DNA from 3 places in the Pseudarthrobacter cellobiosi genome. Region 2 is predicted to be linked to each of the others. Evidence: riboswitches for the same ligand, from Rfam matches in the RefSeq annotation. Region 2 holds a riboswitch; each other region holds the start of a gene.
What was found. Region 2 has a riboswitch for cyclic di-AMP ahead of NG701_RS10090 (aggregation-promoting factor C-terminal-like domain-containing protein). Riboswitches for the same ligand answer to the same signal wherever they lie in the genome.
Positions count from the first base shown of each region.

Region 1: another riboswitch for cyclic di-AMP. It lies ahead of NG701_RS01980 (C40 family peptidase); the one in region 2 lies ahead of NG701_RS10090 (aggregation-promoting factor C-terminal-like domain-containing protein).
Region 3: another riboswitch for cyclic di-AMP. It lies ahead of NG701_RS00765 (C40 family peptidase); the one in region 2 lies ahead of NG701_RS10090 (aggregation-promoting factor C-terminal-like domain-containing protein).

Region 1 is NZ_JAMXBK010000015.1:93,028-103,291, forward strand. Features, by position in the region: gene fdhD (formate dehydrogenase accessory sulfurtransferase FdhD) at 1-441, opposite strand, end outside; gene NG701_RS01955 (molybdopterin molybdotransferase MoeA) at 568-2,004, opposite strand; gene NG701_RS01960 (DUF6457 domain-containing protein) at 1,970-2,263, opposite strand; gene mobA (molybdenum cofactor guanylyltransferase) at 2,260-3,030, opposite strand; gene NG701_RS01970 (HNH endonuclease) at 3,090-3,590, opposite strand; gene NG701_RS01975 (C40 family peptidase) at 3,827-4,573, opposite strand; gene NG701_RS01980 (C40 family peptidase) at 4,746-5,420, opposite strand; cyclic di-AMP (ydaO/yuaA leader) riboswitch at 5,491-5,653, opposite strand; gene NG701_RS01985 (M23 family metallopeptidase) at 5,802-6,626, opposite strand; cyclic di-AMP (ydaO/yuaA leader) riboswitch at 6,630-6,848, opposite strand; gene NG701_RS01990 (iron-dependent transcriptional repressor DtxR) at 7,002-7,697, opposite strand; gene serC (phosphoserine transaminase) at 7,973-9,103, shown strand; gene NG701_RS02000 (MFS transporter) at 9,187-10,264, opposite strand, start outside.
Region 2 is NZ_JAMXBK010000023.1:195,454-205,717, forward strand. Features, by position in the region: gene NG701_RS10045 (dehydrogenase) at 1-1,018, shown strand, start outside; gene NG701_RS10050 (6-pyruvoyl trahydropterin synthase family protein) at 1,022-1,417, shown strand; gene NG701_RS10055 (glycosyltransferase family 4 protein) at 1,422-2,663, shown strand; gene NG701_RS10060 (DNA glycosylase AlkZ-like family protein) at 2,667-3,950, shown strand; gene tadA (tRNA adenosine(34) deaminase TadA) at 4,017-4,523, opposite strand; gene NG701_RS10070 (phosphatase PAP2 family protein) at 4,646-5,338, shown strand; gene upp (uracil phosphoribosyltransferase) at 5,381-6,016, shown strand; partial or broken gene NG701_RS10080 (VOC family protein) at 6,079-6,432, shown strand; gene NG701_RS10085 (HAD-IA family hydrolase) at 6,478-7,158, shown strand; gene NG701_RS10090 (aggregation-promoting factor C-terminal-like domain-containing protein) at 7,232-7,954, opposite strand; cyclic di-AMP (ydaO/yuaA leader) riboswitch at 7,960-8,112, opposite strand; gene NG701_RS10095 (HAMP domain-containing sensor histidine kinase) at 8,257-9,765, opposite strand; gene NG701_RS10100 (response regulator transcription factor) at 9,773-10,264, opposite strand, start outside.
Region 3 is NZ_JAMXBK010000013.1:13,917-24,180, reverse strand. Features, by position in the region: gene NG701_RS00830 (VOC family protein) at 1-349, shown strand, start outside; partial or broken gene NG701_RS00825 (IS5 family transposase) at 561-1,420, shown strand; gene NG701_RS00820 (hypothetical protein) at 1,451-1,624, opposite strand; gene NG701_RS00815 (methyltransferase domain-containing protein) at 1,810-2,607, opposite strand; gene NG701_RS00810 (OsmC family protein) at 2,622-3,188, opposite strand; gene NG701_RS21110 (ArsR/SmtB family transcription factor) at 3,338-4,012, shown strand; gene NG701_RS00800 (thioesterase family protein) at 4,054-4,857, opposite strand; gene NG701_RS00795 (NUDIX domain-containing protein) at 4,911-5,447, opposite strand; gene NG701_RS00790 (DUF1918 domain-containing protein) at 5,502-5,702, opposite strand; gene NG701_RS00785 (DNA alkylation repair protein) at 5,756-6,316, opposite strand; gene NG701_RS00780 (TraR/DksA family transcriptional regulator) at 6,324-6,686, opposite strand; gene NG701_RS00775 (cupin domain-containing protein) at 6,829-7,209, shown strand; gene NG701_RS00770 (aggregation-promoting factor C-terminal-like domain-containing protein) at 7,234-8,526, opposite strand; cyclic di-AMP (ydaO/yuaA leader) riboswitch at 8,741-8,910, shown strand; gene NG701_RS00765 (C40 family peptidase) at 8,914-9,765, shown strand; gene NG701_RS00760 (protein adenylyltransferase SelO) at 9,835-10,264, opposite strand, start outside.

The sequences.
Region 1 (10,264 bases), on a different contig from region 2:
TACGGTCAACGGATCCGCCGCCGGGCTGAAATGGGAGGACTTGCGCACTGCCTTGATCGAGTCCGTGCCGCAGATACCGCAGGAACTCGAGGTGAAGACGTTTCGTCCCTTCGCCGGGAGTTCGACGTCGGGCCGCAGCTGGGCTTCCACCACGTTGAACGTCTGGACGCCGTTTTCGTCCTCGCCGGCGCAGAACCGCAACGACACCAGCTGCTCGGGAGCCCAGACGATCCCCTCGGACACCAGGAAGCCGGCCACCAGGTCGAAGTCGTCCCCGGGCGTCCGCATGGTCACCGAAAACGACAGCGCCCCGATCCGTATTTCCAGCGGCTCTTCGACCGCAAGGACGTCCTCGCGGTGGCGGACCGGGAATTCAAGGGCATTCGGCGAGCCATCCAGAACGTACTTGTGCACCTTGCGGCGCTGCGTCACCCGCCCCATCAGCGAACCGCCAGACTGTCTCGAAGGGCCCCGCGGACGTTCCGGACCTGCCGGCTGGGACTGTTCATAGGTCCATCATCGCACCACGGGCGAGCCTGTGGCGTACTGGGTCCAGCAGCCCGGCGCCTACCCAAGCAGGGCACTCCAGTCCACCGGGCCGGCGGGCTTCGCCGTGTCCTTACCTACCGCCCGGGTGGCTGCCTTGGCGGCGGGCCGGCCCTTGGGCTTGGTACCCGGCTGCTCGGGTGCGGGCACGGGCGGCCCCCACGGCAAGGCGAACGCCGGCACGGGTTCGCCAAGCTGCACGCCATGCGGCGGAACAACCATCACCCCATGTGCCGACGCCAGCCCGCGCATCATCCCCGGCCCCGTGTGCTTGGCCGGTGAGGCCATCCCGTACAGCAGGCGGAAGGGCATCAGCCTGGTCCGGCCCGGCTCCGGCTCGATGGTGGTGCCGCACGGGACCTCCTGCACCGGCGGCAGGGTGCCGTGGCCCAGCGCCGCCAGCAGCGGTTCGCCCACCGTGGACAGGGCCATCATGGCGGCCAGCGGGTTCCCGGGGAGCCCCAGGACAAAGCGCCCGTCGGGGAGCTCTGCCAGGACAGCCGGATGGCCGGGGCGCATGGCGATGCCGTCGATGACCAGCCGCCCGCCCAGTTCCGCCACGGCCCGGCGGAGGTGGTCGGTGTCCGAGCGGCCCGTACCGCCGGTGGTGATGACGACGTCGGCCGGCAGCGCGGAGGGGTCCGGCACCTCGAGCGGGAGGTCCGCCAGGCCGTCCAGCCACTCGGCATAGGAGTCGCCGATCCGTTCCTGGCCGCCGTTGATACCGCCAAGCATTTCCACGACGGCCGCGAGCTGCGGGCCGAAGGTGTCCCGGACCTGTCCGGGGACCGGCAACCCGTGCGCCACAACTTCGGAGCCGGTCAGCAGGAGTTTGACCACGGGCTTGCCCTGGACGAGCAGGTCATCGTGCCCAGCAAGCGCCGCGACCGCCAGATGGGCCGGGTTCAGTGTGACACCGGCCTTGACCAGCACCTCTCCCGCCGCTGCTTCCTCGCCGGCCCTGCGGATATGCTGGCCGTTCCCGGGTTCGCCGGGGCGGGCGGTGCCGCCGGTCATCAGCAGCGGCAGGCCGTCGTCGTCCGTTCCAAGCATGGCACTTTCGCTGCGTAGCACCGCTTTGGCGCCGGGCGGGATCAGTCCGCCGGTGACAATGGGGCTGGCCTGGTGGGGTGCCAGCCGCTGGCCGGCCTCCGCCACGATCCACGGGCCACCGCCGTTGACGGCCCATCCATCCATCGCAGACGAGGCGTAGTGGGGCATGTCGTGCAGCGCGGTGATGTCGCCGGCCAGGACCCTGCCCAGGGCCTGGCCCAGGGGAACCCGGCCCGGCGGAATCGGCGTGGCGATATCAAAAGCGGCTTTGCGCGCCTCATCCCAGGTGTGGGCAAGGTGCTTTGCCGGGGCTGTCTGCTGCTCGGGGATATCGGATTCGTCGCCGGGGGCGGTGGTCACTGAACGGGAGTCATTCGACGGGGGTCCCGGCGGATTCGGCGTCATAGTCAGCAGCCAGGGTGCGGGCACGGTCCATGGCAGCGGTCATGGCGGCGGCGTTCGTGGCCTGCCCTGCTCCCGCAGCCAGGCCGGCGGCGAAACCGGCAATAAAGGTGGTGAGCGGGGCGGCCGGGCGGACCACTGAGTGGGCTGCAACGCCGGCCAGCGACAGGATGGTGTTGACGTCGATCTGGACGTCCTCCAGTTCATACGCCTGGAGCAAGGACCTGCACCACTCTTCCAGCGTCTCTTCCTGGCTTTTCACGCTCTGCCTCCCAAATCGTCTGCGGCAGTGTTGCCCCGGAGCCCGGTTATGGGATCCGGACCGGCCACTCCAAGTGCGGCGGCATCGTCCCAGGTGTCCACGTCTGCCGTGGAGCCGGCCGGAACGGCGACAAGCTGCACGTCCAGACTAGCAAGGAGTGCCCTCACCGACCCGTTGATTAAGCGTCCCGTTCTTTCCAGTTCCGCCACGGAACGTTGTAGCGCGACTGTGCTATAAAAACCGACCAAAGGCTGGCGGCGGCCATCCTCCGAGACCGCCACCACGCCGTCCGGTCCCAAGCCTGCCGGCTGCCCTGCGGAGTGTCCCCCGGCGGCGGGTTCTCCGGCGGCAGGTCCTCCGGCGGCGGGTCCTCCGGCGCCCCGTGCCCGGGCACGCAGCGCAGCCTTCAGCGCCACCACCGCCTGCTCCACGTTGGGCATGTCGCAGGCCAGCACCAGCGTCAGCCCGGGGCGGCTGCCGCCCGCAGCAGCCAGGGCCGCGAGCCCGGCCGCAATAGCGGCCGCGGGTCCGCTAAACGGCGGTTCTTCGCGGCAGCGGAGAAATCCGGCAGGGATTTCCCCGGCCGGCACTTCGCCAGCGTCCGGACCAACCACAACGGCGGCCCGGGCTCCCCCGGCAGCGGCGGCGGAGCGGCGCAACAGGGAGTCGCCGTCGTACGTCAGACTCTGCTTGGGCACACCACCGAGCCGCGACGAACGGCCGCCGGCGAGGATGACGGCATCGAAGTCGAGGGGGTCAGCGTCCACCCTCCCAGCTTAACCGTGCGGGCTGGAATACCCCGCGGGGCTGGAACAAGGCGGCCCGTTCAGGCGGCCCGTTCAGGCAGCAGGAACGGATCCCAGGCCGGAGTGGGCTTCTCAAGTTCTTTGATCTGCCAGATGGTGCCATGCGGCGGTTCCGGAACAAACCTGAGCTTCCAACCCATTTCAGCCGGCGTATGGTCGCCCTTGGTGTTGTTGCACCGGAGGCACGCGGCCACCAGGTTCTCCCAGGAGTCGGCGCCGCCACGTGATTTGGGCTGCACATGGTCGATGGTGTGGGCACCTTTGCCGCAATACGCGCACCGGTGACCGTCCCGCCGCAGGACTCCGCGGCGGCTGACCGCGGTGCCCTGGTTGTATCTGGGGCGGATGTAGCGGTTCAGAAGAATCACGGACGGGCGGCCCAGGATCTCCTGCGGTCCCACTACAGGGTCATCGCCCTCGGCAATAACACTGGCCTTGCCCGTGAGCACAAGCACCAGCGCCCGGCGGAAGGTGACTACCGCCAGCGGTTCATATCCAGCATTCAGAACGAGAGTGCGCATGCACGTACCTCTTTGTGGCCGCACCCGTCAGGGGCACGAGGGCCGGCTGCCCCCGGCATATCCGGGCTATGGATCGACACCACAAGAGTAAACAAAGAATCCCGGGATCAGCTAATCGCAGAAGCGGCCGCCGTCACGTGTCGAATTCGTGCACCTCACCGGATCAGGCCAGCAGCCCTGAAACAGCAAAGGACCCCAGCCGTGAGGCAGGGGTCCCTTGAAGGCTGACTTTGGTGCTAGGACACGCGGATGTAAACGGGGCCGGAGCCGACATTGGCGCTGAACACAACGGTCTGGTTGCCGTTGTAGCCCCCGTGCACGGCCTGGCCGTTGCCAGCGTAGACGGCAATGTGGGCAACGCCCGCGCCGCCGTCGGCGTAGTACAACAGATCGCCGGGCTGGGCCTCGGCGGCGCTCACGGTTTGACCGAGGGACAGGTAGCCTGCGGGCCAGTCGCGGAAGTTGATCCCCACGGCAGCCAGCGAGTTGGTGACCAGCATGGTGCAGTCCTGGCTGACACCGAGTTGTGCGTAGGCAGCGGAGAGGATGGCAGCACCCTTGCCGCTTGCGGAGACCGGCGCCTTCGGAGCGGCCGGTGTTGCCGACGCTACCTTGATGGTGGCCGCGGCCTTGGCCGGAGCCGGAGCTTCAACAACAGGTGCGGGAGCCTCAACCGGAGCCGGCGTGGTGGTCACTGCGGGCTTCTCGTAGGAGATGGCAATGGTGGAAGCAGCCGAAATGATGGCCGGGGCGGAAACCTCAGCTTCAAGGTTCGAAGCGGATGCAGCTTCACGCTGGATGCCGGTGTCAGCCGCGTTCGCAGCGATACCACTGGTCAGGACAAGGCCGGAAGCAGCAGCGATAACCGCAGCCTGACGGCCCATGCCGCCGGCGTTGTCGCCGACAGCCTTGGCAATGACAGCCAGCGAGTTGGTCTTGGCGACCTCGGCGCGGTGCCGTGCAACAGTTGCACGTGTAGTCATTAATTTTCTCTCTTTCGTTTTCCTCAGGACCGCGTGGGCAGCCCAAGGGCTTTGGACGCGCCGGCATCTTGGGGGTACGCCGGCACGCCCCGAACGGGGATTTAGCGAAGAGTTTCTCGTGAAGAAACGGTTCCGGCAGCACAGGGCTGCAGGAACTACTGGACTGCAGGAACTACGGGGCCATCGTGAAGAACGCGGAGGAGCCCGTGGATGCCACCGAGTGGAGCAGCGTGCCCTGTGACGGATTCAGTGCGCTGATCATCATGCCGTTGCCGACGTAAATGCCAACGTGGGCGCCGCCATTCTGCATGACCAGGTCACCGGAGGCCGGTGTGGCCGTGGGCCGCATGGCTGTCCAGGCATTGGTGCGGGGAATGCTGATGCCTGCCTGGGCGTAGACCCACTGCGTGAAGCCTGAGCAGTCCCAGCCATTGGGAGTGGTGCCGCCCCAGAGGTAGGGGTTGCCGATACCGGTGTAGGCAAGTGCTGCCAGACCCGAAGCGGCGGCGGAGGAGACAGTGTCAGCGAGCTTGGAGGCCGCAGCCTCGGTTGCGGCACCACCCTGAGTCCCGGTTTCGGAGGCCGTGGACTGCGCACGGACCGTCTCAACCTTCGGCGCCGGCGTCGTCTTGATGACGGGGCGTTCGAAGGAAACGGTAGCCGTGGGCGCGGCAGTTACGGCAAGTGCCGTCTGCGCGGAACCGGACTCGGTAGAGGCGGAAACGCCGGCGGTGGTGTCCGCGGCGTTGGCCGGAAGCCCCATGCTCAGGATCAGACCTGATGCAGCTGCGATAACAGCAGCCTGGCGACCTACGGTCCCGGCATTGGCACTGACGGCCTTGGACACGGAGCCCAAGGGGTTGGTGCGAACCGGTTGTGCGCGGTGACGCGCAGAAGTATGGCGTGAAGACACGAAGGTAGCCTCTCCCAATGCCTGCGAGGTGAGCTGTCGGATTCGGATGGGAGTCACCCGGCCGCGCTGCTTCACAGTGGAAGCTTTGCGACTTAACCCCAAGGCCTTCAGAATCGAAGACCAAAATTGGTTCCCCCGCCCCTGCCAGACGATGTCATGCGAACGGACCTTGAGCGGTGGCAGAGCTAGGCAATCCACTCAAGAACGTCAACTTCGGAAAAGTTGACGCGCTTTAGACGTTACAGGAGTTCCGAGCCAATGTCACATTCAGGTCACGGCACGTCGCCGCGATTCGAGAGTTCGCCATCACTTGGGTCAGAGCCAGCCGGTGGGGTCAACGACTTCGCCGTTGACCTGGACCTCGAAGTGGAGGTGGCAGCCCGTGGACGCGCCCGTGGTGCCACTGAGGGCAACCACGTCGCCGCGGCTGACCGTCTGGCCTACCTTGACGCTGGCGGAGGAGAGGTGGTTGTACGTGGTTTCAAGGCCGTTGCCGTGATCCACCACCACGCGGTTGCCGCCGCCGTACTGGTGCCAGCCGACGAACGTCACGGTGCCGCTGGCAGCAGCCAGGACGGAGGTTCCGCACTGTGCCACGAAGTCCTGGCCACGGTGGAAGTCTCCGGCGCCGCCGGTAATGGGGCTGACCCGGAATCCGAACGGAGAGACTGTAGCCAGCTGGGCCAGCGGCGAGCCGAGGCTTCCGGCAGAGGCCGCGCGGGTAATGGATCCCGCGGACTGTGCGCTCAGCAGCTGCTTCAGCTTGCCGTCGGGATCACCCTGGGTCACCACGGACGAGCGGCTGAAATCAATTTGGGCGGCGGCTTCGGCGGTAACTTCGGGCTGCGGAGCAGCGGAAACGGCCGACGCGGCCTGGCCGGGTGCCGGAGTGGCCATCACGGGGCCGGTTACGGGAACCGTCACGGTGAGAGCCAGGCCTGTTGCTGCCAAGGCGATGCCGGCCTTCTGGCCGAGGCCACTGGCAGCGGCGAAATCCGTCATCTGCCGGAAGGGACCCCGGCGGCGGCGCGCTTCCCGCTGTGGGTCGCGGGGCCTCTCCGCGGTGAAATCCTCGGCCACTCTGGGCGCCGAGGCGGGACCCACCGCACGGCGGCGGCCCCTGGAGTATTGCGTGGTCAAGAATGTTCCTCTCTGGATAGCCTGCGAAGTTAGCTGTCGGATTCGGGTCAGAGAGTTCAAAGACCCGGTCCGCCGTGACAAGCACTTGGCGCAGAGATATCCCGTGAGGATCCTTCGCTGGAAGAGGCTTGCTGCTGACGGACTTCACCCCAAGGCAGTCTTACGACTGCCGGTTGTGGTTCCCCCGCCTCTGCCAGTTGGTGACTGATGCACCTGATCCGCTGGCAGAGCTCGGCTCCGGATCAGGTAACGCTTTTGTATCGACGCTGAGTTCCAACTATAAGTGATTAACCTGGACAGTAACAATTCCGTTATCTTTGCGGAACCGGGGGTCACTGCGCTATGGGGCGGCCCCACAGGCGGACCGCCTTCCCGTCAACGGACGGAAACGAAGACGTGGGATGCCACTTCCGGGGGCAGCTCGAGCGCCCCTTCGATTCCCGGAACCCGCACGGAAATGTACTCCCCCACGCGCTCTAGGGACACCGAGGCACCGGGCCTGATCCCGCCTTCATCCAGCTGGACCAACAGCTCAGGTTCCACCTGGATGGGCTCAGCCAGCCGGCTGACTGTCACGTTCGACGCCGGCCCGTAGCCTTGCATCGCATCAAGGAGATTAATCACATCGGCGTCAGGGAGCGCGGGTGCCGGCCCGCCCAGGGCGGCCAGCCCTGGGATGGGGTTGCCGTACGGAGACTCGGTCGGGTGGTTGAGCAATTCGTAGATGCGCTGCTCTACGCGTTCGCTCATCACGTGCTCCCAGCGGCATGCTTCATCGTGGACATAGGCCCAGTCCAGGCCAATCACATCCGCCAGGAGCCGTTCCGCGAGCCTGTGCTTGCGCATCACTTCCGTAGCGCGTTTCCGCCCGGCTTCCGTGAGCTCCAGGTGACGGTCTCCGGAGACCACGACCAGTCCGTCGCGTTCCATCCGGCCGATGGTTTGGGACACCGTGGGTCCGGAATGCCGCAGCCGTTCGGCGATGCGTGCACGAAGAGCAACGATGTTCTCTTCTTCAAGCTCCAAAATGGTCCGAAGATACATCTCCGTAGTATCGATCAGATCCGTCATCCAGCTCAGCTCCTCGAGCGCAGTACCTTGCGTTGTCCCACCGTATCGCGTCCAGCAGCGGCGAGGTCCGGTAAAAAGCTTAGCCTATTTTGAATTTGTCTGGATAATCCCCGGGCGGGGACGAACGGTCTCATTGGCCGGACTATGACGGCGCCGGTTCCCGCCCAATCAAGGGGTTCAGGCAGAATATAGGAGGTCCTTATGCAGTCACCGCCGACTACCGGCCAACCCACCGCCCGGACGTGAGGCACGTCCATGCCGAAATTGGAGCCCCCGTGAGCGAAACCAGCATCACTATTCCTGCCGACCTCCTGCCAAAAGATGGACGGTTCGGCGCAGGACCCTCCAAGGTCAGGCCGGAGCAGCTCGAAGCGCTCTCAGCGGCGTCCAAGACCATCCTGGGCACCTCCCACCGCCAGGCTCCGGTCAAGAACCTCGTGGGCTCCGTCCGTGAAGGCCTCAGCCAGTTCTTCCGCGCCCCCGAAGGCTACGAAGTGGTCCTCGGCGTCGGCGGCTCCACCGCTTTCTGGGACGTCGCCAGCTTCGGCCTGGTGGAAAAGAAGGCCCAGCACCTGTCCTTCGGCGAGTTCGGCTCCAAGTTCGCCTCAGCCACCAACAAGGCCCCGTTCCTGGACGCCTCCTCCATCATCAAGTCCGAGCCCGGCGCCCGCCCGGTATCGGCCGCCGAGGCAGGCGTGGATGTCTACGCCTGGCCGCAGAACGAAACCTCCACCGGTGTCGCGGCTCCGGTCAAGCGCGTGGCGGGCGCCGACGCCGGTTCCCTGGTCCTGGTGGACGCCACCTCCGCAGCCGGCGGCCTGGACGTGGACGTCTCCGAGGCCGACGTCTATTACTTCGCCCCGCAGAAGAACTTCGCGTCCGACGGCGGCCTGTGGCTGGGCCTCTTCTCCCCCGCCGCGCTGGAACGCGCCGCCCAAATCAAGGCCAGCGGCCGCTGGATCCCGGACTTCCTGGACCTCCAGACCGCCATCGACAACTCCAGGCTGAACCAGACCTACAACACGCCGTCGCTCTCCACGCTGGTGACCCTCGACGCGCAGGTGCAGTGGCTGAACGCCAACGGCGGCCTGGACTTCGCGTCCGCCCGCACGGCTGACTCCGCCGGCCGGATCTACTCCTGGGCCGAGGCCTCCGAGTACGCGACCCCGTTTGTGGCCAAAGCGGAGGACCGTTCCAACGTCATCGCCACCATCGACTTCGACGACTCGATCGACGCCGCCGCGATCGCCAAGGTCCTGCGCGCCAACGGCATCGTGGACACCGAGCCGTACCGCAAGCTGGGCCGCAACCAGCTCCGGATCGCCACATTTGTGGCCATCGAGCCGGCCGACGTCTCCGCGCTGCTGGCAAGCATCGACTACGTGGTGGGCGAGCTGCGCAAGTAGCGCACCCGCGCGAACGGACACTTGGGGCCCAGATACCGGGACCCCAAGTGTCCGTTCGCACTGTTTTGTGGTGACGCCAGTTGTCAGTGTCCGACGGCGTCGTCCGGGTTTTCGTCCCGGGCGGCGCCGTTTGCGTTGTCCCCCGGTTGTTGGACGCCCAGATGGGAGACGACGCCGAAGTACCGCAGGCCGCGGGCCCGCCGGTTGAAGGTGAGCCGGAGCTGCTGGGCGCGGATGATCCAGATCATTCCGATCACGGCGGCGATGATCCCGGAGGCGGCCGCCACGGCAAGCGACCACCGGGGGCCGGCGACGTTGGCCACCCATCCCACGAGTGGGGCGCCGATGGGGGTGCCGCCCATAAAGATGGCCATGTACAGGGCCATGACCCTGCCCCGCATGACGGGATCGGTGGTGGTCTGGACGTAGCCGTTGGCGCTGGTCATCATGGTGATCGCGAACAGGCCCACCGGCACCAGCGCGACGCCGAACCAGAAGTAGTCCGGGGCAAGCGCGGCCAGTCCCGACGTCACCCCAAAGGCAGCCGCAGCGCCGAAGATCATCCGCAAGCGGGGCTTGCCGCGGCCGGCGGAGAGCAGCGCGCCTGCCACGGAACCGATGGCCATGATGGAATTCATGAGCCCGAAGGCGCTGGCATCCAACCCGAATTCCGTGCCCACCATCGCGGCGATGAACAGTACGAAGTTAAGGCCGAGTGTTCCCACGATGAACACGGCCACCAGGACCACCACAATGTCCGGCCGGAACCGCACATAGCGCAGCCCCTCCCGGATCCGGCCCTTGCCCGGAGCCGCCCGGGGAAGCTGGCGCAGTGACGCGGCGGGGATCTTCCACAGGCTCAGGAGCATGGCCAGGAAGGTGCAGGTGTTGATCAGGAACACCCAGCCGGGACCTACCGCCACGGTGAGTACGCCAGCCACGGCAGGCCCGATCATCCGGGCGACGTTGAAGGAGGCGCTGTTCAGGGCCACGGCATTGGGCAGGTAGTCGTCCCGCACGAGTTCAGAAACGAAGGTCTGCCGCACCGGGGCATCGAGGGCGGAGACCATGCCCAGCAGCAGGGCGAAGCCGTAGACGTGCCACAGCTGGCCGGCGCCGAGCACCACCAGGATGCCCAGGCCGGTGCTCAGTAGTGCCATC
Region 2 (10,264 bases):
CAAAGAGGCACAGGCAACCGCGTACTGGACTACGGGCCCGGAGCATGGCGAGCTCCGGAACGAGGCCCTGCCAGCCCCCGGGCCCGGCGAAGCATTGGTCCGCACGCTGTATTCAGGCATCAGCAAGGGCACGGAAATCGTGGTGCACAAAGGCTCCGTCCCGCCCCGCGTGGCCGAGGAAATGCGCGCGCCGCACCAGGAAGGCCACTTCCCGTCGCCCGTGAAGTTCGGATATCTCTCCGTGGGCGTCGTGGAGGAGGGGCCCGAAGAATGGGCAGGCCAGAAGGTCTTCTGCCTCAACCCCCACCAGGACCGCTACGTCATTTCCACCGACGCCCTCACCAGGATTCCCGACGGCGTCCCGGCCCGCCGCGCCGTCCTCACCGGCACCGTGGAAACCGCCGTCAACGCCCTCTGGGAAGCCGGACCGAGACTGGGCGACCGGATCGCCGTCGTCGGCGCAGGTCTGGTGGGTGGCATGGTGGCGACACTGCTGCGGACCTTCCCGCTGGCCCGCCTCCAACTCGTGGACCTGGACCCAGAACGCAAACAGTTGGCGGACAGGCTCGGCGTGGAATTCGCCCACCCGGAGGATGCCAAACCCGACTGCGACATCGTGTTCCACTGCTCCGCTTCCCAGGAAGGCCTCGAACGGAGCCTGCAGCTGGCCGGCGATGAGGGGGAGATCATCGAGATGTCCTGGTATGCCAACCGCAAGGTCACGCTGCCGCTGGGTGAAGACTTTCACGCACGCAGGCTCTCCATCCGGGCCAGCCAAGTGGGCGTGGTTGCCCGGGCGCGGCGGCATCGCCGGACCACGGCCGAGCGCCTGGAATTGGCTGTTGAGCTCCTCAAGGACCCGGTCTTCGATGTATTCCTCACGGGCGCCTCTCCGTTCACGGACCTGCCGGCCGTAGTGCAGAACCTAGCCGACGGCACGCTCAAAGCCCTGTGCCATGTGATCGAATACCCCAACGCAGACAGCCCCGCGGAAGCCAACCCCAAAGACAGGAACTAGCCCGTGTTCAGCCTGACGGTCCGACGGCATTTTATGATCGCCCACAGCCTCCCGCGGAAGGCATTTGGCCCGGCCCAGGCCCTCCACGGGGCGACGTTCGTGGCGGAGGTGACGTTCCGCCGTCGTGCGCTGAACCAGGACTCGATCGTCCTGGACATCGGAGCCGCCGGCGGCATTATCGAGAACGTGCTGTCCGGCCTCAACTACAAAAATCTGGACGAACACCCGGACTTCGAAGGCAAGCTCAGCACCACCGAGGCGCTCGCGGAATACATCGCCCACGCCGTCGCAGCCAAGCTCACGGATGACGACGACGGCCGCCAGATCGCGGGGATCGACGTCACCCTGCGCGAAAATCCGGACGCGTGGGCCACCTACACCCTCGACCTGTCCGCCTGATCCCATGTTGGTCAGGTTCCTGGTCCCCGCCAACATCCGCCACAACTCCGGCGGCAATGTCTACAACGCGCGGCTCACCCAAGGCCTGAGATCGTTTGGGGTTGCCGTGGAGATACTGGCCGTGGAAGGTTCGTGGCCTGACGCCAGCGCTGGAGAACGACGGCGGCTGGGCGGCCTGCTGGGCGCCTGGGACGCCGGGGCGGACTCACCACAGGCGGACATCACCCCAGAAACGGTCACCCTCGTGGACGGGCTGATTGCGTGCGGTGCGCCTAGCGAACTGGAGTACGCCGCGGCCGCCGGACAACACACGTGGGTCCTGCAGCACATGCCGTCGCCCAGCCACCCCGACGGCGAAGGGCGGGCATTGCGGGCGGCCGCCGGAGTGATCTGCACCAGTTCGTCCGCAGCGGCCTCGGCGGCAGAAAAGCACGGGCTCCGCGCCAGCCGGGTTGTCTTGCCCGGGACGGATCCTGCCCCGGTGGCGTCAGGTTCGGCCCCGCCCCACATCATTGCGGTGGCCGCGCTGCTGCCCAACAAGGACCAGCTGCTGACCGTGGCGGCGCTGGCAAGGCTCCAGGACCTCGCCTGGACAGCGTCCCTGGTGGGAACGGACGACGCCGATCCCGCCTATGCGGCACAGGTCCGGGCAGCCATTGCCTCCTCTGGATTGGAGGACAGGGTGCGTGTGACCGGCCAGCTCGCCGGGACCGCCCTGGCGGACGCGTGGAACCGGACGGACCTGAGCCTGCTGGTGTCCCGGGCCGAAGCCTTTGGGCTTGTGGTGACGGAATCGTTGGCCCACGGGATTCCCGTCATCGTGCGGGAGGGAACCGGCGCCGTGGACGCGTTGGGACTCGCCCGAAGACTCGCCGGCAGGCTCGCGGGAAGACCGGACGGCGAGCGTGGTGGTGAACGTGATGCCGGGACATATGCGGTGCCAGGTGCCGCCGTCGGACCCGCCGGACCCGAAGGCGACGCACCTCGTGGCAACGGACCTGAAGACCACCACGCGGACGTGCTCGCTGCCGTGATCCGGCAGTGGCTGGTGGACGGATCCCTCCGAGCCGGCTGGCGTGCCGCTGCCCTGGCGGCACGGGAACAGCTGCCCGGCTGGGACTCCACTGCCCGGAACGTCCTGGAAATCCTCGGCGTGCCTGCTAAAAAGCCTGCTGCCAAAACGCCTGCTGAAGAAACCCCAGCCGAGGGGATGCCTACCGCTGCGCGTACGGCCGGTGGACAATAAGCCATGACCACGCTTCCGACCTCCGCCGCCGTATTGACCCCACAAGCCGTGATCCCACAAGCCGGGACCCCACAAGCCCTGAGCCAAGATGCCCCGGATCCGCAGGTGCTCACCCCAGAGCTCCTCAGGGCATGGGCCTGGCATAAGCAGGGCCTCGACGGCACACTGCAGGGCGCGGACGCCGCCGACGTGTTTAGCAGAGCGGGCTGGGCCCGTTCCGTCGGCGGCGCCAACCCGTACCTCACGCTCTTTGCCCGCGCCGGCACTAGCCGCGCGCAGGCGGATGCCCACGTCCTGTCGCTGAAAATCCACGAGCTGCCCACCGCCCGCGGCTGCACCTATGTGCTGGGACAGGATGACTTTGCGTGGGGCCTCCAGATCGGCCGGGACGCCGCCGTGGCGCCGTTCCGTGTGCTGGCAAGAATGGGCGTCGAGCGCGGCGAGATCACGCTGCTGGAGGAGGAGATCCTCCACGCCCTCGCCGAGGCCGGCAACCCGCTGGACCCCAAACAGCTCAAGGATCTCCTGGGCGATTCGGTCCGGAACCTCGGCGAGGAGGGCAAAAAGAAGGGCGCCGCCACCACGCTGCCCACGGCCTTGGGCCTCCTCCAGGCGGACGGCCGGATCCGGCGCGTGCCCGCCAACGGCCGGCTGGATCAGCAGCGCTACGCCTACACACTGTGGGGTCTGCCGCCCACCGCCATGGACGACGACGCCGCCCGCAGCCTCCTGCTGCAGCGCTATCTCGGCTGGACCGGCGGTGCCACGGTCAAGCAGTCGCAATGGTTCACCGGGTTCACCCTGGCCCACACGAAGGCAGCGTTGGCCGCCACTGGGGCAGTGGAGGTTCCCACCGCCAACGGTGAGGTGCTGTGGATGATGCCCGACGACGTCGGGCGGCTTGCGTTGTTCGCGGCGCCGGCCGAGGAACAGATTCAGCTGCTGGCCGGCACGGACTCGTTGGTCCTGCTCCGCAGGAACTCGGGGGATCTGTTTGCCGAGCAGGACAAGGGAAAGCAGATCCTGGGTTCCACGCTGGCGTTGCAGGCTGACCTGCCGGACCATCCCATCTTCGACCGCGGCCGGATCATCGGGCTGTGGCAATACGATCCCGGGAAATCACGGATTGCCTATTGGCTCTTTGACGGGGCCACACCCGCAGTATCCCGGCGCATCGCCGAGGTAGAGGCCTGGATCCGGGACGAACTGGGGGACTTCCGCTCCTTCAGCCTGGACTCACCGGCCTCCCGCCAGGACAGGATCGCCGCCCTGGATGCAGCCGGCTGAGAGTCGTGCAGGCAGGTGAGAGCGCTACAGCAGGCCCGAGACGAATTGCAGCCCGCCTGCGACCCGTTACAGCCGGCTGCGGTGCGCTGCGAAGAAGTCCCTGAGGACCGCTCCGCACTCCTCTTCCCTGACCCCGCCGTACACCTCAACCCAGTGGTTGAGCCGGCGCTCGCGGAGGATATCGAAAACCGAGCCTGCCGCTCCGGCTTTCTCATCCCAGGCGCCGAAGACCACGCGGGGAATCCTGGCCAGGACCACCGCGCCGGCGCACATGGCGCACGGCTCCAGAGTCACCACGAGCGTGCAGTCGGCCAGCCGCCAGCCGTCCCCGGTGCCGCCGTCGAGTTTGGACAAGGCACGCAACCGGTCCGCCGCCTGACGGATGGCCACTATCTCTGCGTGGGCAGTGGGGTCTCCCAGCTCTTCCCGCTGGTTCCGTCCGGAACCCAGCACGGCGCCGTCGGGCCCAATCACCACGGCGCCGATCGGCACGTCCTCGGTGTCCAGCGCGCGCCGTGCTTCGTCCAGGGCAAGACCCATCCATTCGAGGTGGTTCTTTTCTGCGGCGACCATGGCTCAATGATAGTTTCGAAGGATATCCAGCCTGCAAAGCATGGACGCCGGGAGGCATAGTGGACACGTTCAGGGACCGTCTGGGCCAATGGTTCAAACCATACGCCGCGCTGTGGCTGACCATGCTGGTGGGCGGCGCCTTAGTGGTCACCATGGCGCTCCTGGGTGCCGAGGTCTACAACAACGTGGTGGATGAAGAGGGACTGGCCGCCCTGGACCTGCCCGCGCTGGAGCTGTCCCAGGGCCTTCGGAACCCCGCGCTGGATGCCGGGGTGACGGCTTTCACCAACATCGGCGGGGGCATCGGCATGCCCATCCTAGCCAGCATCCTGACAGCCTGGCTCACGTTCCTGAGCCGGACCTTGCGGCCCATCGTCCTGGTGGGCGGCGCCGCGGCCGTCTCCACGCTGGCCACCACGGTGGGCAAGCGGCTCGTGGGCCGCACCCGCCCGGACCACGCCGAAGCTGTCCCTCCGTACGAGACTTCGCCGTCCTTCCCCAGCGGCCACACGCTGAATACGACGGTGGTGATCGGTGTCCTGGTGTACGTCATGTGCCTCCAGTTCGAAATGCTGTGGGCGCGCATCACTTCCATCACCGCCGGGGTGATCTTCATCATCGCGATGGGCCTGAGTCGGGTGTTCCTGGGCCACCACTGGCTGACGGATGTGATGGCCGGATGGTTCCTGGGCCTTGCCTGGGTGGGCATGGTGATCCTTGCGCACCGGCTGTTCCACGTGCTGCGGAAACGCGAGCACGCGGGCCCGGCACCCACGTTCGAACACCCCGCACTGCGGGATGATCCGTCGAGCTGATTCCCGGCCGGAGGCCCTCCGCGCGGGTGATAGTTTTGACGCATGCGCACTCTCGTTGTGGACCACCCGCTGGTCGCCCATAAGCTCACCGTCCTGCGGGACAAGAACACTCCGTCACCGGTCTTCCGGCAGCTGACGGAAGAGCTGGTGACCCTCCTGGCCTACGAAGCCACCCGCGAGGTCCGCACCCAGCCGGTCACCATCGAGACGCCGGTCAGCACTACAGTGGGCACCGCATTCACCAAGCCCACGCCGCTGGTGGTCCCCATCCTACGCGCCGGGCTCGGCATGCTTGAGGGCATGACCAAGCTGGTCCCCACCGCTGAGGTGGGCTTCCTGGGCATGGCCCGCGACGAAGAAACCCTGGACATCATCACCTACGCGGAGCGGCTCCCGGAGGACCTGACGGACCGGCAGATCTTTGTGCTGGATCCCATGCTTGCCACCGGCGGAACCCTGCGCGAGGCCATCAAGTTCCTGTTCAAGCGCGGCGCCTCCGACGTCACGTGCATTTGCCTCCTGGCCGCGCCGGAAGGCCTGGCCAAGCTCGAAGAGGAACTGGCCGAGGCCAACGTGACCATCGTGCTGGCCTCCATTGACGAACGGCTCGACGAGAAATCCTACATCGTTCCCGGGCTCGGCGATGCCGGCGACCGCCTGTACGGCATCGCCGGCTAATTCGGGGCTGCTTCGGATTTCAGGCCTTCTGCTTTCCTGCCGCTGCCTTTAGCCTGTGGCGCATGGACTGGAAACTTGAACTCGTTTTTGTGCCCGTATCCGACGTGGACCGCGCCAAGGATTTCTACGTCAACAAAGTTGGATTCAACCCGGATTTCGACGAGCGGCCCATGGCTGGCATCCGCTTCGTCCAGCTGACCCCGCCGTGATCCGCCCGCTCCATTTGTATTGGCGAGGGCCTCAATCACGCCCCTCCGGGTACGGCCCCAAGCCTGCAGATGGTGGTCAGCGACATCCAGGCTGCCCACGACCACCTCAAGGGTAACGGTGTGGAGGTCAGCGACATTGACGTGCAGGACTGGGGGCACTTCGTCTATTTCGCTGATCCCGATGGCATCCCGGGTCGTGACGCCTAAGGGCGTGATGCCTGGGGTCGTGACGCCTAAGGCAAAATGGGCAGCATGAACAGCCCCACACCTGCCGCCACGCGAACCCTGACCTGCCGGGCCGTCCTTTTCGATATGGACGGCACATTGGTGGACTCCACGGCAGTAGTGGAGGAGGTCTGGGGAGAATTCGCGGCCAGGTACGGCCTGGATTTTGCGGAAATCCTGCGCACTTCGCACGGCGTCCAGGCTGCCGATACCGTACGCCGGTTCGCGCCGGCCGGCGCCGACGTCGTGGCGCTCACTGCGGAACTCGGCGCGATGGAAAGGGTGCGGACTGCCGGTATCGTCGCGTTGCCGGGGGCTGCCGACCTGCTTCGCAGCCTCCCGGCCCGGGCAGTGGCGCTGGTGACTTCAGCGGACAGGACCCTGGCGGACATCCGCATGGACGCTGCCGGGCTGGCCATGCCGGCCACGGCCGTGACGGCGGACCTGGTCACACGGGGCAAGCCGCACCCGGAAGGCTATCTGATGGCCGCCGGTCTGGTGGGCGTGAAACCGGAGGACGCCGTGGTGTTCGAGGATGCGCCCGCAGGAATCGCGGCAGGCGTTGCCGCAGGCATCCGGACGGTGGCCGTGGGGCCCAATGCGGGCGAGTTGCCGGCAGGCGTGCTGCATATCGCGGATTACCGTGCCGTGACCGCCTCCGTGGAAACGGACGCCGCGGGACGGCAGCTCATTTCTTTCCGGCTTTGAGTCCGGCGGAACACCTTGGTGATCTGCGGCGCGGCGTGCGGCCAGCGCCGCGCCGCGCCGCGGGGGAGTCGGCCTAGTACCAGTTGTGCGACAGGTGGAAGTTCAGCGCGCCGCACGGTGACTGGTAGCGCTCCTGGATGTAGTTCAGGCCCCAGTTGATCTGCGTGCGGTAGTTGGTGACGTAGTCCGCGCCGGCGCTAGCCATCTTCTCAGCGGGCAAGGACTGGACGATGCCGTACGCGCCGCTGCTGGCGTTGGTGGCCGTGGTGGTCCATTCGGATTCCTTGGTCCACAGCGTCTGCAGGCACTGCATCTGGTCAGCGGACCAGCCGTACGTCGCCAGCTGGCCAGCAGCGTAGGCCTGCGCTCCTGCGGGGTCGTTGACGGCCACAACAGGCGCGGGTGCAGGTTCCGGAGCCGGAGCGGGCTCCGGGGCCGGGGCAGGTGCCGGTTCGGCGGCCTGGGGCGCGACGTTGATCTCGGCCGGCGCAGCTTCCGGGGAGGCCGGGGGCTGGATCTCGGCTGCCTCGAAGCTCAGCTTCGACTGGGCGCTGGCTTCTTCGGCGGCCTGGTCCGCGCTGGCCGCAAGCGACGCAGACTCGGAAGCGTGTGCTGCGGCACTGACGCCGACCAGCAGGGCGCACGCCGTCGCGAACACCGCGACGCGCTGGCCCACGGAGGGAATGCGGGCCGCCTTGGCCTTTGGGGACATAGCTGCACCGAAGCGGGTCTGCTTGCGGTGGCTGTGGGACTTTGTGTCGCCCTGCGGGCGCGTTTGTACCTTGAATTCAGACATGATGGATCGCCTCTCACACCTGCGGAGTTAGCTGTCGGGTTCGGATGAGGGCATCCGGCCACACGGCACAATCACGTGTTGGCTTAACCCCAAAGGGCACTTGGTGCCCGGGACGGTGGGTCCCCCGCCTCTGCCTCTGAAAACGGAATCCGGGAAGCGGCAGAGCTTGGCGTCATCCGGATATGCAGCCCAACGGGAACCACACGTCATCGACGCTACAGGAGTTGGAAGCTTAAGTCACATTTTGGTAACAGGAATCACGACGACGGTGTGTCGCCTTGCTGCGCTTGGGCGTTAGTGGGTCACGCCAGCGCGCTGGCAGGGAAGAGTAACGCGAACTCGGTCCGTCCGGCCCGCGATGTCACTTCCACGCTCCCGCCGTGGGCCTCCATGATCGACTGGACAATGGACAGGCCCAAGCCACTAGTGCCTTCGGACGCCCCGGCGGCCGAGGCCGGAGCCGTACCCTTGCGGGCCGCGTCTGCGCGGGCAAACCGGGAGAAAACGTGGTCAACGAATTCCGCAGGGATGCCCCCGCCGTCGTCCGTTACCGTCACCGCTGCACCGCCATTGGCAGACTTGGTGAGAGCTGTGACCACGGTGGTCCCGGGCGCCGTGTGCTTGCGGGCATTGGAGAGCAGGTTGACCAGCATCTGACGCAGTTGGGACGCATCTCCGGTGACGGCGAGCGGCTCGTCGGGCAGTTCAAGGCGCCAGCGGTGGTCCGGGGCGATGACTTTCTCGTCACTGACGGTTTCGATGACGAGTTGTGTGAGGTCAACTTCGCTGAGCTTCAGGGGCTGGCCCTCATCGAGCCGGGCGAGCAGGAGCAGATCCTCCACCAGGGTGGTCATGCGTTCGGACTGGCTCTGCACCCGGGCCAGGGACTTCCGGCCGTCGGGCGTGAAGCTCTCGGTCATGCGCATCAGCTCGGTGTACCCGCGGATGGCGGTCAGCGGGGTGCGCAGCTCATGGGAAGCGTCGGCAACGAACTGCCGCACCTTGGTCTCGCTCTTCTGCCTGGCTTCCAGGGCGTTGGCCACGTTGTCCAACATGAGGTTGAGGGCGTGCCCCACGCTGCCCACCTCGGTCCCGGGGTTGGAGTTCGACGGCGGGACGCGCACCGCGAGTGCCACCTCGCCGGCATCCAAGGGGAGCTGCGAGACGCGGGTGGCAACCTCGGAAAGCTGCTCCAGCGGCTTCATGGTGCGCCGGATGAGCACCGTTCCGGCAAGGCCGATCAGCACCAGCCCGCCCAGGGAGACAAACACAAACGTCCACACCAGCGACGCCAGAGTACTCTCCTTGGCGGCGAGCGGAAGGCCCGTGACAAGGACATCGCCGTAGCCGGTTTTCACGGCCACAATCCGGTAATCCCCGTTGGACAGCGAGCGGTTCACGGGAAGGCCGTTCTGCGTCAGCGCCAGCAGGTTTTGCTTGTCTTCGGCGTCGAGGGCCAGGCGCGTGGTGTCCGAGTCCAGGAAGCCGCCACTGTTGATCTGGCCGTTCAGGATCCGTGCATTCAGCGTTCCGACACTTTGCCCGCGGGAGTCAAGCGGGTCCGGCCTGCCGTTGAATCCGCCCAGGGGCGGGCGGCCCGGATCGTTCGAGCGTTTGGCGGCCTGGCTCAGCTGTTCATCCAGCTGCCCGGTGAGAAACGAGTCCATGGAGGCGTAACTGAACAGCCCCACGGCTCCGCAGATGGCCACCAACAGGGCCATGGCCAACAGGATCAGGCGCGTGCGCAGATGCCAGGTGTCCGGTTTCAGCCAGCTCCGGGCTGGTGCTGGGGTGGCTCGCGGCGAGGACATGGAGCTGCTACTCAGCCGGCTTGATGACGTAGCCGGCACCCCGCACGGTATGGATCATGGGCGGGTGCACTGCATCCACTTTCTTGCGCAGGTAGGAGATGTAGAGCTCCACGATGTTGGCCTGGCCGCCGAAGTCATAGTTCCAGACGCGGTCCAGGATCTGGGCTTTGCTGATCACGCGTTTGGGGTTCTCCATGAGGTACCGGAGCAGCTCGAACTGGGTGGCGGTGAGCTGGAGGTTGTCGCCCGCTCGGGTCACTTCGCGGGTGTCGATGTTGAGGACAAGATCGCCCACCACAAGTTCGGCAGTGTCCATCGCGGCAACGCCGGAGCGCTGGACCAGGCGGTGCAGCCGCAGCAGGACCTCTTCCATGCTGAACGGCTTGGTCACGTAGTCGTCCCCGCCGGCCGCCAGGCCCACGATCCTGTCCTGGACGGCGTCCTTGGCGGTCAGGAAAAGCGCAGGTACCTCGGGCGCGAAGGCGCGGATCCTGCCCAG
Region 3 (10,264 bases), on a different contig from region 2:
CAACTTCGCCCTCAACCCTGGCGAGTTGCTGGCAGCGCAGCGCGACACGCCTCACGGACTGTTGAAGTGGCGAATCACAGTCCGCGACGACGGCCGCGCTGAATGCGCAGGCGCGCTGCCCAGCTTGATCGAATGGGAGGGGCAACATCCGTGTGCCCACATGCACCTCACTGATGTGGCGCTGCAGGGCCTGGTGCTGCGCGGCGTTCCGACCCAGGCGGTCGACGTGCTGAAGCTTTCGGCCGTTCACACGAGCCCGATCGACGCTGTGCAGAACGCACCGCTCACCGCGACGCTGGAATCGCCGCGTGGCCGTGTTGTGCTCGATGCGTGGCACTTCGGAGGCTGAACAGCGCTGAAGCCGGCAGAGGGCGGGCCGGAGGGGAGTTCCTCAATGGGCAGTGCCTCCGCCGTGTAGCTGGCCACAACCTCATCAAATCCTTCAATGAGGGCCCGGTATTCCTAAAGCTGTCACAGTCATGCCGTTTTGGCAGGATTGATGCGTGAGTTCCCGTTATGCCTTGTTGTCCGATGCCCAGGGGGAGCACATTGCCCCGTTGATGCCTGACTCTTCAGGGAAGCCTGGCCGCCCGTTCAAGGACCATCGGTCGATGACCGAGGGAATCATCTGCCGGTACCGGGCCGGAATCCCGTGGCGTGACCTGCCGGCACATTTTGGGTCGTGGAAGACCGTGTGGAAGCACCACCGACGCAACGCCGCCAACGGCATCTGGGACAAGGTGCTGGCGGCGTTGTTGACCCGTGCCGATTCGGCCGGGCTGATCAATTGGGAGGTGTCGGCGGATTCCACGGTGAACCGTGCCCACCAGCACGGCACCAACCTGCCCCGCCACACAGGGGGACCGGTCGAATTACAAGAATCTGCTCGACGAGCCTGAGGACCATGCGATCGGCCGCTCCCGCGGCGGGCTGACCCGCGGCGGGCTGACCCGCGAAAATCCATGCCCTGGTGGATGGGAACATGCGCCCCCTCGTCCTGCTTCTGGGGCCCGGGCAGGGCGGGGACTCGCTCATGTTCGAGAACCTTATGGACGCCCTGAAGGTCGACAGGGACGGGCCCGGCCGGGCCCGCACCCGCCCGGAACGGGCCATGGCCGACAAGGCCTAGTCCTCCAAGGCGATCCGCAAGTACCTGCGCGACCGCGGCATCCAATGCGTCATCCCGGAAAAGGAGGACCAGAAGGCCAACCGCAAACGCAAGGGTTCCGCCGGCGGACGGCCCGTCACCTACGACAAGGAAGCGTACAAGCGCCGCAACGTCGTCGAGCGCAGCTTCAACACCCTCAAGCAATGGAGGTCCCTGGCCACCCGCTATGACAAACTCGCCCTCACCTACCGCTCAGCCGCGGTCCTGCACACCGTCGTCATCTGGAGCGCCCTATTGGGAGACACGCCCTAGTGCGGTGACCTGAAACGTTCGGGGTGTTGGTCATGCCGCCCTCGCGGAGTGGTGGCGCCCCCAACGATGGCCCTTTTCGCTGCGGACGCTGGCGCGTTCACGGCGCTGGGCCTCGAGGATCCCCGGATCGCGGGGGTGTGCGTTGCGCCAGTCCGGCATCGTCAACGTGCCCGACTCAGCGATGCGCACCGATTCGGCGTCCACCCCGCTACCTCCTTCTTGTGCAGAGAAGTAGGGAAAAACCAGTGTTCACACTCGCCTGCACAACCCCGAAAACACAGCTGCCGTTGTGCAGACGACTTAGAGGAAAATGACAACCGGGCGAAGGCATCAGGCGCGATGCCTCCGCGGCGACGCAGGGCCGCGAAAGGCACCCAAACATCATGGGGTCATCCGGGCACTGGGTCCGATTCACCCTTTCTCGCCAGGAATGAATGGCTGGAAACCCCATATTTGGCCGTCGCTGCCTGTGCCCTGTCGGAGACAAATTCGTAGCTGTTTGCCCTGCTGCTCTCGATGGTGAAGCCGGCGCCAGCGATCGTCTCCTGGTAGCTGTCCGTTTGGGCAGCACCTCCAATGCAGGCGGCCCAGAGGTCGGTGTTGCAGACAATTTTCGCGGTGAGCGGTACGGCGGTGACAATGTCGGCAATTGCAAGACGCCCCCCAGGCCGCAGCACACGGGCCGCTTCCCGAAATACCGACGGCTTGTCCGGGGACAGGTTTATGACGCCATTGGAGATGACGCAGTCAAAACTGCCGTCCGCAAACGGAAGGCCTTCGATGTGGCCCTTGGTAAAGGTGACATGCGGATAGCCGCCGGGGTTCCGCAGGCGTTCAGCCTTGTCCAGCTGCTCTTCAGTCATATCAAGGCCAACGACGCGCCCCGTGGTGCCAACCATGGCGGCGGCGTAAAAGACGTCGGTCCCGGAACCGGAACCGAGGTCAAGGACCTTCTCACCGGGAATAAGATCCGCCAGGTCGAAGAAGTATCCAACGCCGGCAAACGATTCGAGGGCGCCAGCAGGAATGGTGTCCAGGAGCTGGGGCGGGTAGCCCAGCTGCTCGGCAAGCCCGCGTCCCATTTTGAAGTGGTAGCTGCCGGTGGGGTTCAGGGCCACCGCGCGGTAGACCTGCTTGACCTTTTCCTCGAGTTCGCGGCGGTCTACTTCAACCGTTCCCGCATCCATGGCCCGGCCCTCCGTCAGGCGATTTCGAGCGTGGTGTGCACGGGGACCGGATTGGTCAGGCAGTCGCGGACAGGCGAAGTGTCCTGAACGTAACGGCACAGCGCCTGCAGCTGCTCCAGTGTCGCATTCGGGCTGGAGACCCGGGCCGTTGCGCGTAACGCGGTGAATCCCGGCCGCGGACCGTCCAGGCCCAGGAAAGGACGGGCGTCCAGGTCGCCCTCCACCTGGAACTCCAGCGAGCGGATTTCAATGCCCTGGGCAGCCGCGTTTGCCGCGTAGCCCACGGAGTAGCAGAAGCCCAGCGCCTGCAGCAGGAGCTCGACGGCGTTGGGCCCGGCATTGTTGCCGAGCAACACGGGCGGCTCATCGCCCTCGAGGACGAAGCTGCCGGTCCGGCCGGTGTCGGGCTCGCCTGCATGCGTAAACCCGAGAATGTTGCCGGTGTTGTGCGTCCCATCAAGCCATGTTGTGGTTGCCTTAAAGGTGAAACTCGCCAGAGCGGGATCCGATTGAATCGCCCCTATCGTCCCCACCAGCTGGTCTACGTCAATTCCATTTCGGATGGTGGCTACATCGCCCATCCCCATTCGCCTCTTTCCGATTTTTGCGCGGATCCGGAGCGGGTCCCCTCAGGTATAATCAAGCAATCACTTGAATATTTGAATTGCACACCTGGACGGGATAGATTGTCAAGTACTTACTTGAATAGGTTCGATGAGCGGAGGCTCCGGTGAGCAGCAGGAAAGCCAAGGACGCACTCTTTGACGCGTTTTCATCGGTGGCCAAGGTGCTTGGCAGCGGCCGGCGCGCCGAGCTGGTGGACGTCCTTGCCCAGGGCGAACGTCCGGTGGACGAACTCGCTCAAGAGATCGGGCAGAGTGTAGCCAACACCTCACAGCACCTCCAGCACCTACAGCGGTCAGGACTGGTGCGCAGCCGGCGCCAGGGAACCCGGATCTACTACCGGCTTAGCGGATCATCAGTAGCCGAACTTTGGGCAGCCATCCGCCACGTGGCTGCGGAGCATGTGGCGGAACTCGATAAACTCGCCACGGCCTGTCTTGGCGACCGCTCCGCCCTGGACACCCTGACGCAGGCTGAACTCCGCGAGCGGATGTCCGCCGGCGACGTCGTTGTCCTCGATGTGCGGCCTGAACCGGAGTTCCAGTCCGGGCATATCGCAGGAGCTGTGTCCGTTCCGCTCAAGGAGTTGGCGGCGAGACTGAGAAATCTCCCCGATGACCGCCAGGTTGTTGCCTATTGCCGGGGCCCTTACTGCGTGTTCGCAAACGAAGCCGTACAAATGCTCCGCCTGGAAGGGATCCCGGCCACACGCCTGGAAGGCGGCTACCCGGAGTGGGCTGCCGCCGGGCTCCCAGTGGAGGTGGCCCCGCAGCCGGAATAGCATCCGGCTATGCGGGCGCCCCGAGGGTCCCTGTTGTGAGGTTAACTCCGGCGCAGCGTCAGGATCTGTTCAGCGCGGCCGAACGGGCCCTGGAGATCGTGCAGGACAGTGGACGTGAGCCCAATCCCGTCAGTTCCGAAGGAGACGGCATTGTCCAGGCCCAGCCATTCGCCCTCGGGCCTGCGGTACATGTGGATCTGCAGGTCCAGGTTGGGGAAGGCATAGCTGTCTTTGCCCGGCGGGACCCTGGCCGCGATTCCGTTGGCCGTGTCAACGAGGCCCATCAGGCGGGCCAGGTCGCCGCTGTCGGCTTTATCCGTCAGGGGGTGCTGGGTGCGGAGCCAGACGATGCCCGCGCCGGGCCGGTGGCCCTCGGCCACGCGCATCTCCAGGGACCGGATGTAGCCGCCTGGCCAGATGGCAGGGCCGTCGAGCGGTTTGCATTCATCCGGTGCCGGGATGGCGGTGTCCTCGACCGCGGCAACCGCGGCCGTGTCGCTGGTGATCATCCGCCACGCGGTGGCGCGGATGGCCACGCGGCCGTTCTCAACCAGTTCTGCCTGCAGGAGCTCGATGGTCCGGCCCGGACGGAGGGTGGCGGTTTCGATGTGGAACCCGCCACCAGGGATCAGGCCCAGTATCTCGTAGCTCAGCCGGGCCATCCGCATGTCGGCGCGGGGCTCGTGGCGCTCCAGGCTGTCCGCCATCAGGCCAGAGGCCGGCGCCATATGCTGTTCGTGCTCGTTCCAGGCCCCCTGTGCGTGGATGGTGGAGCAGAATCGCCCCTCACCCAGCGCCTGGTAGTAGAAAAAGCCTTCGGCCAGGTCTGGCAGATCCTTGGTCAACGTTGGCCCTTCCGACGATTCTGGGTGAATGATCATTAACTCTAACCGGTGCTCTACTGACCGGCCACCGCGGCAAGCTCCAGCATGCGCGGCAACAGGTCCGGCCAGGATTTCGCGAAGCCTGGATGGAGCTCCTTCAGGTCCACCTCAGCCAGCGGGACCCACTGGAGTTCGAGACTTTCCGGATCGCTGATCACGGGGTCAAACGGCGCGGTCACCAGCACAACAACGGTGGTGTAGGACCAGTAGCCAACGTCCAGTACGGACGTGAAGAGGACGCTGACATCCGCGGCCGGCACTGCGGCTTCCTCGTGCGCCTCGCGGAGTGCGCCGGTGACAGCGTCCTCGCCCTGGTGCAATGCTCCGCCGGGGAGTCCCCACGTTCCCCCGTTGTGGCTCCACAACGCGCGGTGCTGCAGGAGAACGCCCTTGCCGGGGTCATAGGCCAGGACGCCGGCGGCACCGAATCTGCCCCAGAACTTGCCGTGGTCGCCCTCAACCCACGCGTCACCGGGATCCCGCGGACCGGTCCGGAGCGGCGGAAACATGAGATTCGCATCAGGGGACGTGGCAGCCAAGGAGTGATCCATTCCTCCAGTCTGACAGGTGCCCGGCGGCCCTGACGCTCAGGCGTCGGCCGCGCGTCAGCCTGTTTGGGCCCCGTGACCGCGTTCGACGGCGAAATCACCGCCGGGGTACATAACGGTTTCGTGTCCGTCGTCGAAGCGGACCAGGTAGGGCGGATGACCTTCCTGACCGCGGACTTCAACGATTACCCCGTGCCGGTCTGAGGACCCGACGGTCCTCCCCCGGACGATGATCCTGTCACCCTGCGCTGCCTCCATGGCAATCACCTCCAAGGCCCAGAGTACGACTGACGGGGACCAGGGAACAGGGGTCAGCCACGTGACCGGTCGCGGCTCCCGGAAATGGACGGCAGGTCAGTTCCCTGGGACGCGATGAGACGGGCAGCGCGGCGGAGTGCGTCGTCGGGGTCCTGGTGCCAGCGCGTGATGACGACGTCGGCCCGCTGGCGGTCGCTGCCACCCAACCCCTGAAGCAGCGGAAACACAACGTCGGCAATCAGGGGGTCCACCAGCTCTCCGGTCTGCGCGGTTCTGATGAAGCCCTCCAGCCGGGTCAGGTCAGAGTGACGGAGGAGGGCCACCCGGGACTGCAGCAACACAACGGCGGCGAGCCGCCTCTCATAGACCGGCCGCCTGCCGGGACCGGGCCGGCCCCAGAGGAGTGATGCCAAAGCGGTCACCTCATCGTGGCCAAGGTCCTTGAACTTCGTGCCAGCGTCGCGGACGGTGCCGCGTACGGCTCCCACCGACGATCCGTAGGACCCAAGTACCCCGCCCACCCGGGACTCCACGTCTTCCGCCCGGTACCAGGCGCCCTCATTCTGCAGGGTGGCGTCGATGAAGCCGGCAGCCTCCTGCACACGTTCGTTCACGGCGCAGTTACCGTCCCAGCCGGCCGGCAGCGGCGTGAAGTATGCAGAACGGCGTTGACGGGCGTGCTTCGAGGCGTCCCTCCGCGATGGGATCCCCGCACACGTCGCACGTACCGTAAGTGCCCGCCGCAATCCGCGCCAGGGCCGCGTCCACCTGTTCGAGGCCCGAACTGCTCTGCTGCAGGAGCGCCGATGCCTGCGACAGCTCGAATGCAATGGTGGATCCCTCGGGGTCGTGCTCGTCATCCACGTTGGAATCCTGGCGCGCAGCATTGGCCGAAGAGATGTCCGCGCGGAGGGCGGGAAGAAGCGCGAGTTTCCGGGCGCGCTCTTCCTCCAGCAGGACCCGGAACCGTTCAAAATCTGGCATGGGAAAAGCCTAGTGGTTTTGGGGGTCTCGACAAGCGCGGCCAGTCGGAGGATGCTGGCAATCGTAAGCGCCTCAGATGCCGTCTGGCAGCAAGGGACAGACAGCTGATGGACACAAACTCCACAGAGAAAGTCTGCGTGCCATGCCTACAAACATCGTCACCGAGTTGGCAGTCAAGTCCCACAACACACCGGATGAGAAGCGCCGGCCGGAGAAGACGGAAGTGGACGTCGTCAACCTGGGTGACTACACCGTTGGCCGGTTCACGTTCAATCCCGGCTGGCGCTGGTCGGACTGCATCAAGCCGGTGGTCCAGACCGAGTCCTGCCAGAACAACCATGTGGGATTCTGCGTTTCCGGAGCCCTCAATGTCGAGACCACCGATGGCAACCGGATCAACATCAGTGCCGGAGATTCCTACACCATTCCACCGGGGCATGACGCCTGGGTGGACGGTGAAGAAGCCTTCGTCGGCATTGAATTCCTCAGCGCCGCGGAATTCGCCAAAGCCCCAGGAACGTGACCCGGCTGCCGTCCCCCCGGCAGGTCAGTACCAGTTGTTGGCCACTGAATGGTTCCACGCGCCGCACGGTGACCCGTAGCGGTCCGCTATATACGACAGTCCCCAATTGACCTGGGTCCGGTAGCTCGTGAGCCAGTCGCTGCCCGCGCTGGCATACTTGCTGGCCGGCAGCGACTGGGCGATCCCGTATGCGCCCGAATAGGGGTTGGTCGCGGTGGTCAGCCAGTTGGACTCCTTGGTCCACAGCGACGCCAGGCACGGAAACTGGTCCTGGCCCCAGCCGTAGGCCGCCAGCTGCCCGGCCGCGTAGCTCTTGGCGCCGGCGGGGTCGTTGACAGCGCCGCCCGGCACGGAAGGCACGACGACGACGGGCGGCGGGGCCGGCGTCGGGCTCGGGACAGGAGCGGGGGCGGGTACTCCCGGTACGGCAGGCGGGGCCGGAGCCGGTTTCTGCGCAGCGGCCAGGGCAGCTGCCTTGGCTGCCGCCTCCGCCTGTTGGCGTGCCTGTTCCTGCGCCGCCGCCCGCTTGGCGGCCTGCGCCGTTTCGTACGCAGCCAACGCCACCTGGCCCTGCCGGAACTCACCCTCCACGGCAGCGGTGGTGCCCTTGAGGGAGGCCAACTGCGCGGTCAGTTCCTGGCCGTGCTCCTGCTGCTCCGCGATCTGCCGGGACATGGCCTGCTGGGCGGATTGGGCGGCATCGAGCTTGGTTCTGGCTTCGCCGGACAGGCGCTCGCGCTCGGCCCTGGCTGCCTGCTCCTGATCGGCCAGGGCGCGGGAAATGCGTTCGGCGGCTGCGGATTTGTTCACCAGGGCGGCAGTCTTATCGCTGACGATCTGGACGATATTCAGGCCTTGGATGCTGTTGTTCTGCACGGCGTCGAGGGCAACGAAGAAACCCATGTTTGTGCCACCGGTCTTATACGACTGCGCCGCAAGAGACCCGATTTCCTTCTTGTACTGTCCCAGTTCGGCCGCGGCGCGTGCGGTCTGGGCGGTCAGTGCATCCACAGTGGAAGTGGCGGCCTGAAGCGCCGCTTCGGCAAGGGCATACTCCGCGGCGGACGTCACGGCCGCATCGCCCAGCGCCTCCGCTTCGGTCTGGAGCCCGCCCAGCAGCCCATTGATCCTGGTGACCTCTGCCGCTTTGCCGGCCTCGCTTTGCTTGGCGTTCTGCACGTCCTGCCACGAGGGATAGCCGCCGGGCGGCGCGTCGTCGGCGGCATGTGAGGGAAGCTGCGCTACCGACCCCACCAGGGCGACCGCCAGCATGCCGGCGAGGGCGGGCAGCCGCATTTTTTGAACAATCCGGGACATAGTTGGTGAGCTTACCGGGCATATACGGATTACGGGGGTTGACCTGCAACATCGTTACCGGAGAGCCGGGAAACCGCACTGAAATGCGGGTGGATTCCACGCCTACATTCCGTTACCGGAATGTGACATTGCTGCCGAGCAGAAGTTATGGTCAAGCGGTAGCCCGGCTCAAGCCGGACCATTCCCGCCAGTATGCCGAGCCCTGCCGCTGACCGGGATCCAGTCGCTTTCCAGCTGGCAGGGACGGGGGAACCACGTTTCCACGGCTTTTCGAAGCCTTGGGGTTAAGTCGGTATCGCTCCCGTCCCGTGCGGCGGCGCCACCGGCCGGGTAACTCCGACCCGAACCCGACAGCTCACCCCGCAGGCATGGGAGAGGCGATCAACCGTGTCCAAGAATTCCGCTTCCGCACGCCATCGTGTGGTTCCTGCCCGCTCTACCGTCCCTGTCGGCCTGTCGTCCACGGCCAAAGCGCACGCACTGACGTTTGGTCGGCCGGCGCTGGTGGCTGTTGCTGCATCAGGCCTGCTGTTCAGCATCGGCGCCCCGGCGCAGGCCGGCGTCCACGGCCCTGGTGATGCCGGTACTGCCAACGCCCAGGCCCAAACAAGTGCAGCGGTGGCGGCCCCGGCCGCCACTGTTCAGGCCGCTGCTGCTCCGGCACCGGCCGTGGCCAACGTCCACACGGTCGTTTCAGGCGACACGCTGGGCCAGATTTCCGCCACCAACGGCGTCCCGCTCAACGACGTCCTTGCCGCCAATGGACTCTCACTGACCAGCGTCATCTACCCCGGCGACCAGATCCGGATCCCCGGTGCCGGCTACACCGCACCGGCTCCCGCGGCGAAGGTCGCGGCGGCCCCGGCCTCCCCCACCAACACCGGTATCCAGCTGGCCTCAACGTCCGCACCGGCGGCCCAGGCTCCGGCCAGCTCGCTCGGCGCGGCCATCCTGGCTTCCGCCAACTCCCAGCTTGGCGTCCAGCAGGACTGCACCGCCATGGTGGAGAAGGCGCTGCGCTCGGTGGGTAAGAGCGTTGGTGATCTGGCTCCCGGCCAGTTCTACCAGTACGGCTCAGTGGTGGGCACACCGGCACCAGGGGATCTGGTCATCACGGCCGGCCATGTGGGCGTCTACGCCGGCAACGGCCAGGTAGTCAGTGGCGGGGTGGACGGCTACAAAACCGAAGTGCACTCCATCAGCTGGCTCTCCGGAGTGTCCTTCGTCCGCGTAGCGTGATCCGACCATGCTCGACGGCGGCGGGCGGCACCCAGCCGCGCGCCGCCGTCGTCCATCCCTGGTGTTCGCTCAGGTCCCGCAGAAGGTCCGGTAGCTCCCGAAGTCTTCAGGGGCGGGGCCGGCGTAGCGTTCCAGCCCGGGGCGCTGCGTGTACGGATCGGCCAGGACGTCCATCAGGCGGTTGAAGGGGTCCAGGTCGCCTGCGCTAGCAGCGTCAAGGGCCTCTTCAACCAGGTGGTTCCTGGGGATGTAGACGGGGTTGACCCGCTCCATCAGGTCCGCGTCCGGCGCCAGTGCCAGCCACTGTGCCGCCCAGGCGTCGAAGGCTGCCGGGTCCGCGAACTTGGCCCGCGCAGTCTCCGGCGTGCCGCGGGCTGCCGAGCCGAGGCTCCGGAAGAAGGACGTGTAGTCCACTTGGCCTTCCTGAAGCAGGCCCAGCACGCCGTCCACGATCGGCGACGCGACGTCGTCGTGCGTGTCCGCGCGCAGCCCAAGCTTG